Regions from separate parts of the Sphingomonas eleionomae genome, predicted to be linked through region 1. Evidence: predicted binding sites of a transcription regulator. Region 1 holds the regulator's gene; the other holds the start of a gene.
The links. The regulator LexA, encoded in region 1, represses DNA repair genes until DNA is damaged. The targets are predictions, from matches to a motif close to GTTCCNCNCTTGTTCT.
Positions count from the first base shown of each region.

Region 2: the regulator LexA is predicted to act here: its motif matches at 2,433-2,448, upstream of ACNI3Q_RS09420 (Y-family DNA polymerase).

Region 1 is NZ_JBLTWP010000004.1:471,954-477,772, forward strand. It holds gene gltX (glutamate--tRNA ligase) at 1-870, opposite strand, end outside; gene ACNI3Q_RS13435 (ComEC/Rec2 family competence protein) at 943-3,093, shown strand; gene lexA (transcriptional repressor LexA) at 3,087-3,776, opposite strand; gene ACNI3Q_RS13445 (molybdopterin molybdotransferase MoeA) at 3,834-5,024, opposite strand; gene ACNI3Q_RS13450 (energy transducer TonB family protein) at 5,220-5,819, shown strand, end outside.
Region 2 is NZ_JBLTWP010000003.1:251,281-257,099, reverse strand. It holds gene ACNI3Q_RS09430 (YaiI/YqxD family protein) at 1-451, opposite strand, end outside; gene ACNI3Q_RS09425 (DEAD/DEAH box helicase) at 448-2,223, opposite strand; gene ACNI3Q_RS09420 (Y-family DNA polymerase) at 2,456-3,751, shown strand; gene ACNI3Q_RS09415 (hypothetical protein) at 3,856-4,236, shown strand; gene aat (leucyl/phenylalanyl-tRNA--protein transferase) at 4,426-5,145, shown strand; partial or broken gene ACNI3Q_RS09405 (DUF2155 domain-containing protein) at 5,181-5,414, opposite strand; gene ACNI3Q_RS09400 (NADH:ubiquinone oxidoreductase subunit NDUFA12) at 5,621-5,819, opposite strand, start outside.

The sequences.
Region 1 (5,819 bases):
GATCTCTTCATCGCCATGCCCCCAGCCGAGCCGGAGCAGATAGTTGGACAGCGCCTCCGGCAGTACGCCCAGCTCGTCGCGATAGGCCTCTACGCCCAGCGCGCCGTGCCGCTTGGACAGCTTTGCCCCGTCCGATCCGTGGATCAGCGGAACATGGGCATAGACCGGCTCTGGCCAGTCCATGGCGCGAATCAGCGCGAGCTGGCGGAATGCGTTGTTCAAATGATCGTCGCCGCGAATGACATGAGTGACGCCCATGTCGTGATCGTCGACCACCACCGCAAGCATATAGGTGGGTGTACCGTCGGACCGCAGCAGCACGAAATCATCGATTTCGGCGTTCTGCACCGTCACCGGGCCCTGGACCCGATCCTCGATCGTCACCGCGCCCTCGCGCGGGGCCTTCAGCCGGATCACCGGTGCGCGGTCAGTGGGACCAGTCGCCGGATCGGCATCACGCCAGGGACTGTCGACGCGGAACGGCCGCTTTTCCGCCTGAGCGCGGGCACGCATTTCGGCCAGCTCGTCCTGGGTCAGCCAGCAGCGATAGGCATGACCGCGTTCCAGCAGCTCATGCGCGACGGCGGCATGGCGGTCGGCACGGGCGAACTGGAACACGGCATCGCCGTCCCAGTCCAGCCCCAGCCAGCGCATCCCGTCAAGGATCGCGTCAATCGCCGGCTGATTCGATCGAGCCCGGTCGGTATCCTCGATCCGCAGCAGGAATTGCCCGCCGTGATGCCGGGCATAGAGCCAGTTGAACAGCGCCGTGCGCGCGCCGCCGATATGCAGGAACCCCGTCGGCGACGGGGCGAAACGGGTGACGACGGGGCGTGTGCCCGCGCCGCCGGATTTGCTGCCGGATTCCATGGTTGCGCTCAACCGCGCTTGCTCCCAGACACTGTGTTTTCGATGGCCAGATCAGCCTTTGCCGCCCCTAGCATGGCGATCCGGCCACGACAAATCCGGGCCGCGATCGGTGCTGCATTCGATCGGCTGGAACGCCGGCTGGAGGCGGAGCGGGGCCAGTTGCCGCTTTGGATTCCCGTCGCCCTGGGGCTGGGCATCGCTGCCTGGTTCCTGTTGCCGGGGCCTGCTGCGTGGCTGGCCGCTGCCGCGGGGGGCGGGGCGGTCGCGCTGATCGGGATGGGTTTCGGCATTGGCCGCCGGGCAGGCGCTGCGCTGCTTGGCCTGGGCCTGCTCATCGCCATCGGCATCGGTCTTGCGTGGGTGCGGGCGGAGCGGGTTACGCATCCGGTGCTGGAACGGCCCGTCACGGTCAGCTTTGTCGCCCGAATCGAGCGGGTGGAGCCCTTGCCGGCGCGCGATCTTGTCCGGCTGCGCCTTGCCCCTGTCGGTGCGATCGGCCTGCCGACGCTGGTGCGGGTGAATGTCCGCGCCGTCGATGTGCCGCCCGGTGCTGGCACCGGCGCCGAAATCCGGCTGCGCGCCCGGTTGATGCCACCTGCAACGCCGGCCCTGCCGGGCGCCTATGGCTATGCCCGGGCCGCATGGTTCGATGGCATCGGCGCGACCGGGCGCGCGCTTGGCCCGGTTGAGGTCATTCATGCGACCCAGGGCAGCGGTGCGGGCGTCCGCAACCGGCTGTCGGCGCATATCCAGTCGCAGATCGGCGGCGGGGCCGGGGCAATCGCGGCAACGCTGGCCACCGGGGATCGCGGCGGCATCAATGACGCGGATGCAGAGGCGATGCGCCGGTCGGGCCTGGCCCATTTGCTGTCGATCAGCGGCCTGCACGTCACGGCGGTGGTAGGGGCCGCGATCCTGGCGGCCATGCGGATCCTGGCCCTGTTTCCGGCACTTGCCCTGCGGGTTCGGGTGCCGCTGATCGCTGCAGGGTTCGGGGCGGCGGCCGCGCTTGGCTATACCTGGCTGGCAGGCGCAGAGGTGCCGACGGTTCGGTCGTGCATCGCCGCGCTGCTGATCCTGGCCGCGATGCTGCTGGGGCGGGAGGCGATTACGCTGCGGCTGGTCGCGACCGGCGCGTTCGTCGTCCTGCTGCTGTGGCCGGAAAGCCTGGCCGGCCCCAGTTTCCAGCTGAGCTTTGCCGCCGTTACCGCGATCATCGCGCTGCACAGTCATCCGGCGGTGCAGGGCTGGTTCGAACGGCGGGACGAGGGGCGGCTTGCCCGGCTGGGCCGGGGGCTTGCCTCGCTGCTGCTGACGGGGCTGGTGGTGGAGGCGGTGCTGACGCCGATTGCGCTGTTCCATTTCCACAAGTCCGGCGTGTACGGCGCGATTGCCAATCTTGTCGCCATTCCGCTCACCACGTTCGTCATCATGCCGGCCGAGGCGGCGGCGCTGCTGCTGGATGCGGTGGGGCTGGGCGCGCCGCTATGGTGGGTGACGGGGCAGGCCATCGACCTGATCCTGGCGATTGCCCATTGGACGGCGGATGCGCCCGGATCAGTCCGGATGCTGCCCGCGATGCCGGGATGGGCGTTTGCCGCGATGCTCGGCGGTGGGCTGTGGATCGCGCTCTGGCGGACGCGATGGCGGCGATGGGGCGCGGTACCCGTTGCCATCGGCGCGCTGGGCGCGCTGTCCGTGCCGCCGCCCGACCTGCTGGTAACCGGCGATGGCCGCCATGTCGCCATCCGGGCCGGGGACGGGCTGGCGCTGCTGCGCGACCGGGCGGGGGACTATACCCGGTCGATGCTGGGCGAGGCAGCGGGGGTGGATGGCGAGGCGCTGTCGCTCAGCACCCTGCCCGATGCGCGGTGCAGCGCGGACCTGTGCCTGGCCGATGTCCGGGATGCCAATGGCCTCAGCTGGCGGGTCGTTGCCACCCGCAGTGCCCATTTCGTCGAATGGACCGCGATGCGCGATGCGTGTGCCGTTGCCGATATCGTGATTGCCGATCGCCGGTTGCCGGCCGGATGCGTACCGCGCTGGTTGCGCCTGGACCGGGCAACGCTGGCGGAGACCGGCGGCGTTGCGATCACCCTGGCGAGCGGAACGGTTCGCACCGTGCGCGGGCCGGGGGCGCACCCATGGCTGAACCCGCCGACGGTGATGCCGCCACGACCAGCCCGCCCCGTGGCACCACCGCCCAGGCCCGTTGGTCAGTAGCGGCGGAGCAGCCCCGACAGCCGGCCCTGCACCTGCACCTGATCAGGGCGGTAGCGTTGCGGATCATAGCTGCGATTGGCGGGGTCCAGCCGGACCATCGCACCCTCGCGCCGGAAGTATTTGAGCGTTGCGTCATGCCCGTCGATCAGCGCGACCACGATTTCGCCGTCGCGGGCCGATTCCGTCTTACGGATCAGGGCATAATCGCCGTCGAGGATGCCCGCCTCCACCATCGAATCCCCGGACACTTCCAGCGCATAATGTTCACCCGACCCGAGCAGCGCGGCGGGCACCGGCAGCATCTGCGATCCCTCCATCGCCTCGATCGGCACACCGGCGGCGATGCGGCCATGAAGCGGGATTTCGATGACGTCGTTCGCCGGTTCCGGCATCCGCTGCACTGCGGAAGGTGGCGAAAGTGGTGCTACGTCACCACGTTTTGCACCCTTGCTCCGCTTTGCATCGCCCCGTTCCGGCATCTTCAGCACTTCGAGCGCGCGGGCGCGATTGGGCAGGCGGCGAATGAACCCGCGCTCCACCAGCGCCTCGATCAGCCGGTGCACCCCGGATTTCGATTTGAGGTCGAGCGCCTCCTTCATCTCCTCGAACGAGGGGGAAATGCCGTCTTCGCCCAGGCGTTCGGCAATGAAGCACAGCAGCTCATGCTGCTTTTTGGTGAGCATCCCCAATCCTCCGTGTCGGAACAGACTGGGAACGTATATGCTTTGTTCCGTATGGCGTCAAGCGATCACAAGGATATCCACAGGATCGCCCACAGCCGCCGCCGGGGCATCAGCGGGCCGGTGGATCAGGCAGGTGGCGCGTGCCAGCGTCATCAGCATCGAACTGTCCTGTACCGCCGCCGCGCCGACGCGCCCGTCGGGCAGGATTGCCGCGCGCAGGAAATCGGTGCGCTCGCCATTGGCGGGCAGGGGGTCGGCCAGGATCGCGGGGGTCAGCCGGGGCAGGGGGTCGACCGATCCGCCCAGTGCGGCGATGGCCGGCCGGACGAACAGCATCGCCGTGGCGAATGCCGAAACCGGATTGCCGGGCAGGCCGAGAACGAGTGCATCGCCGCGCCGCCCGGCCATCACCGGCTTGCCGGGGCGCAGCGCCACGCGCCAGAAATCAATGGACCACCCCGCCGCCGCCAGCGCGGGCTGCACCAGGTCATGGTCGCCCACCGATGCCCCGCCGCTGGTGACGAGCAGGTCGGCATCGACCCTGGCAAAGGCGCGGGTAAGCGTTTCGAGGTTATCGGGCAGGATGCCAAGGTCGACGATGTCCACGGGCAGATCGGCGAGCATCGCCGCAAGCATCAGCCGGTTCGTCTCCGGTATCTGTGCATCGCCCATCGGCGTTCCGGGCGGGCGCAGTTCATCGCCGGTCGCCGCGACGGCAACCCGTACCGGGCGGCGGACCGACAGCGCGCCATGACCCGCCATCGCAGCCATGGCGAGGCGCGCCGGGGTCATCCGCTCGCCCGCCCGGATCAGCGTTGCGCCCGAGCTGAAGTCCAGCCCGCGATGCCGGACGTTGCTGCCGGGCGCGGCCGGGCCAGCCCCGGTCAGGATCAGCCGGTCGCCGTCGCGCGCCGCCTCTTCCTGTACCAGCACGCAGTCGGCGCCCGCCGGCATGACTGCGCCAGTAAAGATGCGCACCGCCTGTCCCGGCCCGACCGGCCCGGCATGCGGCCGTCCGGCGGCGCTTTCCCCAATGACCGTCCAGGGGCCGGGCAGTGCGGCATTGGCGATGGCATAACCGTCCATCACCGACAGGTCGCTGGACGGTTGCGTGCGCAGCGCGGCGACCGGTTCGGCGGCCCAGCGCCCGGCGCAACCGGCGATGGGCAACGCCTCTGCCGCGACCGGCATGGCCATGTCGATCAGCCGGGCCTGTGCATCGGCCAGCGGGAGGAGCGGGGGTGCCATCGGCCGGATGTGGCACGGGCATCGGTGCCGGGAAAGAGGGCGCGCGCGGAAACTGCACCGTGTCCGCCGCGCTGCCTTGTCTTGGCCGCATCTGCACCCTAACCCGACAGTCAGCCCTGCCGCCCCCCGGAAGTTTCTCGCGTGGTTTCAAAGTCCATCGAACGCCCGACGTGGCGAACCCGGATCGGGGAACGGTTGCGTGGGCGGGGCGGCCCGTTTCTGCTGGCGCTGCTGGTCGAGGGGCTGATCGTGCTGGTGATGATGACACTGGCCCCCCGGCTGGTCAGGCGCGAACCGGTGGATATGGCGCTCAGCACCTTTGACGCCGCTGAAGTATCGGAAAAGCCGCCCGCCGCCGCCAGCGCGCCCCGTCCCGCGGCCGCGCCGCCACCGCCATCGACCGAACGTCCGCGCGAAACCGACGACCGCCTGCCGCCCAGCCCCGTCACGCCGTCCGTCCAGCCGGCACCGGTGGTCAAGAATTTTGCCCCCAAGGCCCCGTGGATCGAATTGTCGCGCGATCAGATGGCGCAGGCCGATATCGGGCGCGCCCCGCCTCCCGGCCGCGCAGGCCCGCCCGCGCCGCGCGCGACCATGGGGCCGCCGGATACCGGCATTCCCGGCGATACCCCGCGCGTCGACGGCAGTGGTCCCAATGGCGAACCGCTCTATGCCGCCGCCTGGTACCGGGAACCCTATGATTCCGAACTGGCGGGCTATCTGTCCAGCGCGGCCGGGCCGGGATGGGGCATGATCATGTGCCGAACCGTGCCCGATTACCGGGTGGAGGATTGC
Region 2 (5,819 bases), on a different contig from region 1:
AGCGGCGCCGCAACCGAACGATTGCGGTGTCCAGCGCCTGCAGAAAGGCGGACCGATCCGCTTTGCCGAACGGCTTTGGCCCGCCGATCTGGTCGCCCCCCGCGCGCAGGTCGGCCATGATCGCACGGGTGGCGATCGCTGCCCCGATCGAGCTGGTCGTGAACGGCCGCCCGGTCGGGGCGATGACGGTAGCCCCGGTCTTAAGGCAACGGTCGGCAAGCAGGATGTCGGCGGTGACGACGATGCTGGCCGCATCGCCGGCCGCCGCGATCCAGTCGTCCGCCGCGTCGAACCCGTCACTGACCACCACCCGGGCGATCAGCGGGTGATCGGGCACGCGCAGATGACTGTTGCTGACGACAGTCACGGGCACCTCGTGCCGCCACGCCACTTTATAGATCTCGTCCTTCACCGGACAGGCGTCGGCGTCGACGAGGATCTTGACGGTCATTTGGGACGCGGACCCCGATGCGCGGGCTTGCCGCCCGGTCCCTTGCGGAACGGCTTGGGTCCGCCGCGCGGCGGGCCTGCCGGGCGGCTGGGCTGCGCCCGGTGCAGCGTCGGGCGACCGCGCGGCGGCCCGGCGCGATGATCGCCGCGCACATGCCCCTCCGGCCCGCCCTCGGCAGGCTCGATCCGCACCACATCCTCATCGCCTTCGGTCTGGCCGGTGCGGATGACCGCTGCCTGGAATTTGGCGGCGATGGCACGGGGCACCTGGAAATGCGTTTCGTGCTGGCCGATGCGGATTGCGCCGACCTCGTTCTTCGTGATGTGCCCGCGGCGGCAGATCAGCGGCAGGATCCATCGCGCATCGGCATTCTGGCGGCGGCCGATATCGACGCGGAACCACACCGTATCCTCGAACCCCGGGCGGTGGCGCTCGGCCTGCGCCTCTCGCCGCGCTTCCGGCGTGTTTTCGATCAGCTCCTCCGGCTGCGGCATGGCGGCGCGGTGGGCGCGCACCAGCGCGGCGGCGATGTCCTCTGCCGACCGTTCGGCCAGCAGGCGCGCGGCCAGCGCCCGATCCTCGTCATCCACCTCGACCGGGGCGAGCAGCGCGGCGATCAGCCGTTCGCGATCCTGTTCCCGGATCGCATCGGCGGTCGGCGCATCGATCCATTCGGCGGCGATGCGCGCGCCGCGCAGCATCGATTCGACCCGGCGGCGACGGGGATAGGGCACGATCAGCACCGCCGTCCCCTTTTTCCCCGCCCGGCCCGTGCGACCCGACCGATGCTGCAGCGTTTCGGCATCGCGGGGGATTTCGACATGGATGACCAGGCTCAGCGTCGGCAGGTCGATGCCGCGCGCCGCCACGTCCGTCGCCACGCACACCCGCGCCCGCCGGTCGCGCAGCGCCTGCAGCGCATGATTGCGTTCCGACTGGCTATGTTCGCCCGACAGCGCAACGACGCCAAAGCCGCGTTCCTGCAGCGTCGCGTGCAGATGGCGCACATTGTCGCGCGTGGCACAGAACAGGATCGCCGTTTCCGCTTCGTGATAGCGCAGCAGGTTGACGACCGCCGCCTCGATCTCCGCCGGCGCGACGGTCACCGCCTGATAGGCGATGTCGCCATGACCGCGATCCGCCCCGACCGTGGAAATGCGCAGGGCATCGCGCTGATACCGGCGGGCCAGCGCAACGATCGGCCCCGGCATGGTGGCCGAAAACAGCAGCGTCCGCCGCCCCTCTGGCGTGCCGTCCAGGATCTGCTCAAGATCGTCGCGAAAGCCCATGTCGAGCATCTCGTCCGCCTCGTCCAGCACCACGGCACGCAGGTCCGACAGGTCCAGCGCCCCGCGCTCCAGGTGATCGCGCAGCCGCCCCGGCGTGCCGACGACGATATGCGCGCCCCCGCGAAGCGCGCGCCGTTCCTTTGACTGGTCCATGCCGCCGACGCAGGTGACGACCCGCGCCCCCGCCTTGGCATAAAGCCACATCAGTTCACGGCTGACCTGAAGCGCCAGTTCGCGGGTCGGCGCGATGACCAGCGCCAGCGGGCGCTCGGCCGGCGGCGCGGCCCCGTCCGCATCCAGGATGTCGCCCGCCATGGCCAGGCCGAACGCGACGGTCTTGCCCGATCCGGTCTGGGCAGAAACGATAAGGTCGCGCCCGGCCGCATCGGCGGCGATGACGGCGGCCTGCACCGCAGTGGGTTCGGCATAGCCGCGCTCGGCCAGAGCGTCGGCAAGGATGGTCGGCAATTCGGAAAAGGACATGGATCTCGCAACAGGTCTGCCCGGCACGGACGTGCGGGGCGGGAGGAAAAGGGGTGGCTCGCCCGTCGCCGGAACAGGGCCTCTCGCTCACCCGTCCATGGCGGCGCAAGGCCGTTCGACCGGGTCCATAGCCGCTTTGTGCGGAAAATGCGCGTGCTGATTTTCCCGATCGCGCAATGCCTTGATTTTCGGTTCTCCGGCCCGGCGATGTTCTGCTATTGTTCCACGCGTCATGTCGAGTCGTCCCGACCTTCCCCCGCGCCCGCTGCGCTGGCTGTTCCTTGATCTCAACAGCTATTTCGCCAGCGTCGAGCAACAGGATAATCCCGCTTTTCGGGGCCGTCCGCTGATCGTCGCCCCGGTGGACAGCGACACGACGGTTGCCATCGCCGCGTCGGTTCAGGCCAAGAAATTCGGCATTTCGACGGGCACCCCGGTGTGGGAGGCAAAGCGCAAATGCCCCGACATCATCATCACCCCCGCCCGCCACGACCGGTATGTCGCGGTACACGAAGCGGTGGTGGCAGAGGTGTGGCGGCACATCCCGGTCACGCGGGTCTGCTCGATCGACGAAGTCGCCTGCCGCCTGCTCGACAATGAAAACAGCCGGGAACAGGCGATTGCACTGGCGCACCGGATCAAGGCCGGGATCCGCGGCAATGTCGGCGAATGCCTGACCAGTTCGGTGGGTATCGCGCCCAACCGGCTGCTGGCGAAACTGGCCAGCGATCTGCAAAAGCCGGACGGGCTGGTGGTGTTCGAGGGGCATGAACTGCCCGAACGGCTGTACGACCTGTCGCTGCGCGACATTGCCGGAATCGGGGCCAAGATGGAGCGGCGGCTGGCACGCGACGGCGTGCTCGACATCCGCCAGCTGTGCGCCCGGCGGCCGCGCGATGCGGGTACGGCCTGGGGCGGCACCAATGGCGACCGGCTATGGTATCTGCTGCACGGCGTCGACCTGCCCGAAAAGCCGACCCAGTCGCGCACCATCGGGCACAGCCATGTCCTGTCCCCGCAAAAGCGCGGGCCGGAACCGGTGCGGCTGACCGCCCGCCGCCTGGCGCTGAAAGCCGCAAGCCGGTTGCGGCGCAAGGGCCATGTCAGCCGCCTGCTCGTCCTTCACGCCCGGTTCGAGGACAAGGCGAAGTTTCAGACGAGCATCAAGCTGCCCGCCACACAGGACAGTTTCGTCGTGCTGTCCGCGCTCGATCAGCTGATCCCCCGGCTGCGCGCCGCGTCAGCGGAACGGCCGCGCGGGGTTCAGGTGCGGATGATCGGCGTCACGCTGATGGAGATCGAGCCGGTGGCCGGGGAACAGGGCAGCCTGTTCGGCGCGCTGGACCCCGATGATCCGCTGGCCCGCGAAACGCGCACGCTGAAACTGTCGCGGGCGATGGATCGGATCAACGAGAAATTCGGGCGCCACGCCGTATCGGTCGGGCCGATGGGCGGCGGCCGGATCGACCGGGTGGGTGCGAAAATTGCGTTTGGCCGCATCCCGGAGGCGCATGAATTTCACGATTGACCGCCATGGGCACGAAAACCATCGCTGCGGTGCATCAATGCCGGCGGCGCGGCGAGGCCAAAAGGGTTGACGCGCCGTGCTGCATCAGCGAACAACTGCGCGTCATGAAAAAGCTTCCCCTGCTCGCCGCAGCCGCCATGGCCGCTGCCACCCTCGCCGCATGCCAGTCCGAACCGGAAGTCGTCTCCAGCCGCGCGCCCGACCCCTATGCCGAGGCAAAGAAGAAGGCCGGTCCGATCGAGCTGCCGCCGTCGATCCGCGAAACGGTGACGTTCCGGTGCAAGGACAACAGCCTGGTCTATGTCGAATTCTTCAACGGCGACAAGCTGGCGAACATCAAGACCGACCCCAAGGGCACGCCGACCCAGCTGCGCTCCGCAGCGCCGGGTGAGGCGTTCACGGCCGACGGCTATTCGCTGGCCGGCGATGCCAAGAATGTCACCGTCACCCTGCCGGGCAAGGGCGAGCAGACCTGCAAGGCTTAAGCGCGTCAATCAACCCAATATCCGATCGGCCGCCGACCCCCAGTCGGCGGCCTTTTTCATGCCCCGGCCCGCCCGGCATCCGTTGCACCGCCATCCCGATGCTTGCACCCCGTCCCCTGCTGCGGCAGCTTGGGGATCGTGAGTGCGCTGACTGAACTGGACCCCGTTGTTGTGCTCCGCGCCTATGCGATGGGCGTGTTTCCCATGGCCGATCACCGCGATGCCGCCAGCGTCTATTGGGTGGAGCCCAAATGGCGCGGCATCCTGCCGCTGGACGGCATGATCCTGTCGCGATCGCTCAGGAAACGGATCGGGCAGGACCGGTTTCGCGTCACCGCCGACCGCGATTTCGCCGGCATCATCCAGCTGTGTGCGCAAAGCGCCCCCGACCGGCCGGACACCTGGATCAACAGCGCCATCGAACGCTGTTTCCTGCGCCTTCACGCGCTGGGCCATGCCCATTCGGTCGAGGTGTGGGACGCGGACGACCGGCTGGTCGGCGGGCTGTACGGCCTCGCGCTGGGCCGCGCGTTTTTCGGGGAAAGCATGGTCAGCCGGGCGACCGATGCGTCCAAAGTGGCGCTGGCCTGGCTGGTCGCACGGCTGCGCACCGGCGGCTTTACCCTGCTCGACTGTCAGTTTCAGACGGATCACCTTGCCACGCTAGGCGCGGTGGAAATCCCGCGCGTGCGCTATTCGTCCCTGCTGGGCGCGGCGCTGGGCGGACTGGATCCGGCTGCGGGAGCGGGCGGCGGAGCGGCCGACGGTTCGGCACCCCCGGCCGGGCCGTCGCCAGCTTCGCCTTCGGGGGATTTCGGCGCGCTCGACCGGCTGTCCCCGCCATCGGGCGTTGCGGGTGCATCGGCACCCGGCAAGGTCATTTTGCAGCTCTTGGGCCACACATCATAAATCGGGTGCTGGACGACGTTCAGCGCGGGTCGTTCCTTGAACAGCCATCCGGAAAAGGCGCGGCCCCATTGCCCCTCGCTGTTCTGTACGTCCAGCTGGACAAAGGCGCCGGTATATTGATCCGGCTCCCACGGCGCGGTCACCTCGCACGCCCGCAGGCGGACGATTACCGGCCCGGCGCGCACCGCTTGGCCTGGACGCAGCGTGATATCGCGCGTCTCGCCATTGCGCTTGTTCAGCAGGCCCAGCACGGCGACGCGCTGGTTCATCGGGGTCGCACCCGCCGTGTCGCGGCTCTGCGCGCTGGCCATGGTCACCACGTCCGTGCGCGCGGCGTCCAGCCCGTCCGTGCCCTTTTCGGCAACCGCCTTTGTTTCGGTTCGCTGCGTTGCGCCCGGCCAGAACCACCATGCCGCCGTTCCCGCACCGGCCAGCAGGATCAGACCGCCGGCCGTGGCGGCAAGCCAGCCTCGGCTCAAGCGTCCGGCGTCCATGCTTCATAATCGCCGGTGGCGCGGGCGCGGCGCCCCCCCGCCTCCAGCGCGCCGGGCGGGCGATAGGCCAGGCCCGTGCCGGTCAGGTTCGGCGTCGCCGGTTTTTCGAACACGCGCACCGGCGGCAGCGATTCGTCGGGCGTCCCTTCGATCTGATGGTGCAGCCAGCTGAACCAGTCG